2 regions of the uncultured Vagococcus sp. genome follow, and region 2 is predicted to be linked to the other one. Evidence: riboswitches for the same ligand, from Rfam matches in the RefSeq annotation. Region 2 holds a riboswitch; the other holds the start of a gene.
The links. Region 2 has a riboswitch for thiamine pyrophosphate ahead of thiT (energy-coupled thiamine transporter ThiT). Riboswitches for the same ligand answer to the same signal wherever they lie in the genome.
Positions count from the first base shown of each region.

Region 1 (2,206 bases), on a different contig from region 2:
TGACTAAGGGATATCCCATTGTGACTCCAACAAGGGTACTGATGAAAAAACTACCTAATACTAAACCTAAAGGCAATCCAATGCCCAAAACATATCTAGCCAATAAATATGAGACACACCCGCCTATGAGTCCTGTTCCAATAATTTCAACTAGTCCAGCCATCATTAACTTACTTGTTCGCCGATAAACAATTCCGATTAAGAATGCCCCAATCATACTGCCGGGAAATGCCAACAGTGTCCCCGTGCCGCTGATGTTTCGTAAAACTGAGGCAATAAAAGCTTGACTCACACCGTACCAGGGTCCCAAAGCGACACCAGTCAGTAAATTAATCAGATGCTGCATCGGTGCTACTCTAACAACTCCAATAGAAACATGAAATAAACTGCCTCCAACAAAAGCCAATGCCGCTAAACTAGCTGTATACGCGATTTTCTTAGCCTTGAAAGCTACCATTAGTTAAGAGCCTCAAACTGCCAGGTCTCCCTTGTGTAGGACATTTCCCAGAAAGCCAGTTCGTACTGACTACTGATTAAGAACGCTTCCTTCATCGCCAGACGCTCATCCTCATCCGCCAGTTCTGACAGTTGATTCAGCAAAGAAATTTGCTGCCTTGTACTCTCTGCAAACTCTGGGCTATCATAGGTGTTGATCCAGTCCTGATACAACGGATTAGGAGATGCTACTTGACTAAATCGCTGGCCTATTTCAAGATACAGCCAATAACAAGGCAAAAGGGCCGCCAGTGAAGTCCCCACTGTTCCAGTTGCTAATTGTCGATAAAGATGATTGACGTACTCATAAGCACTTGGTGCCACAACCGTCTTTTGGTACTCTTCCTTAGTAATTCCCAGCCACTTAAAATAGCGCTCGCGAACAGCAATTTCCCCTTCCTCCATGCCTTTTTGTAAGGCCAATTGACTAGCCCTGATCTCTTCGTCAGCCGTTTTAGCAGCCAATAATCCATGAGCTTCTGAAAAGTGAATTAAATAATAACAATCTTGTAGTAAATAATAGCGGAACCCTTGCTCATCTAAGGTTCCAGCAACTAACTCCTGGATAAAGTCATGGTCAAAACTAGCTTGCCATAATGCAGCAGCCTCTTCCCGTAATTCTTCTGAAAACATCTAGTCCACCTCACTCATCTATTTTATTGCCAGAGAGCTATCCAATTCTCACACCAAAAAGACCACCTCCTAATCATTAGGAAGTAGCCTGAAATAGCCAAATAAACAATCAGAACGAGCCCTCGTCAGATAGTTTTTTCTAAGCTTTCCCTTCGCGAGTCCTAACTCTCAGGTTCAGAGGGTCCGTTGATTTCATCAACATCTCAGTCTTTTTGAAAGACACCCCTAGCAATTATTTTGAGTATACCACAACACCTTGCTTTCCGTCTATTCGCTCTGTGATTTGCTCATTAAATACTGGTAAACCTCATGAGGCTCTCGACTAGTATCCAATAACTCAAAAAAAGCTTGATCATCCAGTAATTCAACCAATTCTGCCATGGCATTTAAATGTCGATTATTGGCTGTGGCCGCTAGACAAAAGATATACTTAACTGGGTCATTCTCTTTACTTCCGAATTCAATAGGATAACTGAGACTGGTAATGCTAATTCCCAATTTCTCCACCCCATCTACTGGGCGAGCATGAGGCAAGGCAATCTGTTTGGCAATCACCATATATGGCCCTTCCAGCTTAGTATTGGCAACTATTGTGTCGATGTACCCACGAGTGATATACCCTTGTTTTAAAAGAGGAGCCCCTGCTACACGAATCACTTCTTCCCAATCTCGGGCTGTCACTCTCAATTGAATCAAGTCTGGATTGGTAATCTCATATAACGCTGGTTCAGTCACCTCTGATTCAGTGTTTTCATTTTTAGGAATCAAACTGTCATAGAGTTCTTTTTCCAAAGCTCCAACATTTAAAATAGTGGCATGCTTTTCCACCACTTCCAAAATTGATTTGACACTAGGTAATTGAAAGCCTAAATTACCTAATTGAGAATAAACATCACTAATCAAACGGTACTTTTCTGCCGTATTCATAATTGGACTGACCACGTAAACAGGTTTTTTAGTGTAAAACAAGCGAATATTCGGCACTGTTGAAAAGATTAAATCGTACGAGTCAGCTAAATGTTCAATCCCATTGGTTTCCATAGGGCCAATAAAGGATAGTTCTGGAAAAAGGGTTTTT
Region 1 covers NZ_CAUQJB010000005.1:173,998-176,203, forward strand. The annotation lists gene thiW (energy coupling factor transporter S component ThiW) at 1-457, opposite strand, end outside; gene tenA (thiaminase II) at 457-1,128, opposite strand; TPP riboswitch at 1,258-1,365, opposite strand; gene RWN13_RS07040 (BglG family transcription antiterminator) at 1,396-2,206, opposite strand, start outside.
Region 1: it holds a riboswitch for thiamine pyrophosphate, as region 2 does, so the genes downstream of both, tenA (thiaminase II) here and thiT (energy-coupled thiamine transporter ThiT) in region 2, are expected to answer to the same signal.

Region 2 (2,206 bases):
TCAGCAAGGATGTCAAACAAAAGAGGGTTTATCAGCGAATTTTTCTAGGAGCAGTTGCAGTAATCGCGTTATTTTTAATGGTTAACATTGTGTGGCTAATGAGTAACACAATGAATTATCAATACGTAGAGGATAATTGGGACTCAGATAAAAAATTCTATTATCTGGAGAAAGAAGGAATAAAGTATACAGCTAGTAAAATGAATACTAGGTTTTTATTCAGAAATAGTTATTTAAAAAAGGAGCCAATTTGGGTGATGTCATGGCTTACAAACCCCAAGGATAAAAATGGATATGGGTTGAATATGACTGTGGATAACGATAATGATATTTCCATGTTAGTGGAGATTGGGGAGAAACGGACGGGTGGCATTATTTATGTCGATTCAAATATGAAATACATTAATCATGAGAATACTACCGACCTTCTGGACGAGCTTGCCCGTCCAGAAGAATTAGTAAAAGTAAAAAAATTTTTAGTGGAAAATAAAACAGAATTAGAAAAGTTGTACCGTTCTACAAAAAAACAGTATGATTTGGTTAATAATTAATACAGGGTTAGCGTGTTTTTGTAAGGAATCATGATATATGATTGACGATGAAGATCGATAAAAAATCAGACAAATAGCCATAAGCATTAAACTAATTTCAACAATTCAAATCCGTTGACATAACAGGTAAACCTTGTTATGCTGTGAAAGTAATCAGAAGATTACACAACTAAATAGAACTTACCATCACAAAGGGGTGCCTGAAAAGGCTGAGATTAAGCGCAAGCTTGGACCCTTCGAACCTGATTGAGTTGATACTTACGTAGGGATTGTGATGGAGTGGAATCTAACTATTCTGCTCCTCCTTTGATGTATGGCTTTTGTTCTATACAAAAAAAGGAGGAGTTTTTTTGACGTCAAAACGGTTATTAGTTTGGATTGAAGGAGCGGTTGTCGCAGCATTGGCAATTGTCTTATCGCTGATTCCCACGGGGATTGGTACTAGTTTTTCAGTCTCTCTAGGGATGGTACCCTTGACGATTTACGCCATGCGTCGTGGCACGTTACCAGGGATATACGCAGGTCTGATTTGGGGGTTACTCCATTTTTTGACAGGGCAAGTTTATTTCTTAAGTGTGATTCAGGTGTTAATTGAGTATTTATTGGCTTTTACATTTGCTGGGTTTGCCGGTCTTTATCATGGCAAGATCGCTCAATCGGTAAAAGAGGGCAACCAAACTAATTTGATGGGCTATATTGTGGCAGCAACCTTTGTTGGCAGTTTTGCTCGCTATTTCTGGCACTTTGTTGCTGGGGTAGTATTCTGGGGTGCCTATGCTTTTGGTGGGATGAGTCCGTTTGTTTTCTCATTAGTGATGAATGGTGCCAGCGGTTTAGCAACGGCTGTGGTAACAGCCGTTGTCGCAGCGGGAATTGCCAGTAAGTTCCCACAGTTGTACTTGGCTGATGAAAAAATTTCAACAGTTAATCAAGAAAAATAATCGCAAAAAGACCTTTCCCCTTATTTTGGGGGAAAGGTCTTTTTGCTACTCAGAAAATTGTGAATCATGGAGTTTGCGATAGAAGCCATCGTCTTTTTTCAGCAAGTCATCATGACTGCCAATTTCGACAATTTGGCCATTATCCATAACGAGAATCGTATCGGCCTCGCGAATAGTTGATAAACGGTGAGCAATAACGAAACTGGTTTTACCGGTCATCATTTTTAAGAAGGCCGCTTGAATAGTCTGTTCTGTCAACGTATCAACGGAGCTAGTGGCTTCGTCGAGAATCAACATCGGCGGTTCGGAAATCATCGTTCGAGCAATGGTCAACAGCTGGCGTTGTCCTTCTGAAATTTTAATTCCAGCACTGCCAATGACTGTGTCATAGCCTTGGGGTAACTTTTTGATGAAGGAATGAATATTAGCTGACTTCGTGGCGGCGATGATCTCACCCTCTTTGGCGTCAGGTCGTCCAAAGGTCAGGTTATCACGAATGGACCCATCAAAGAGCCAAGTGTCTTGTAAGACCATCCCAAAGGCTTGACGCAACGAATCACGAGTGTAAGCCGTGATAGAGTGACCATCAATTTCGATAGATCCTTCATTGATGTCGTAGAAACGCATTAGTAAGTTAACCAAGGTTGATTTCCCAGCACCAGTTTTTCCGACAATGGCCACGGTTTCCCCTGGTTTGACATCCAGATTGAGTCC
Region 2 covers NZ_CAUQJB010000042.1:31,003-33,208, reverse strand. The annotation lists gene RWN13_RS21425 (helix-turn-helix transcriptional regulator) at 1-551, shown strand, start outside; TPP riboswitch at 734-837, shown strand; gene thiT (energy-coupled thiamine transporter ThiT) at 902-1,492, shown strand; gene RWN13_RS21415 (ABC transporter ATP-binding protein) at 1,538-2,206, opposite strand, start outside.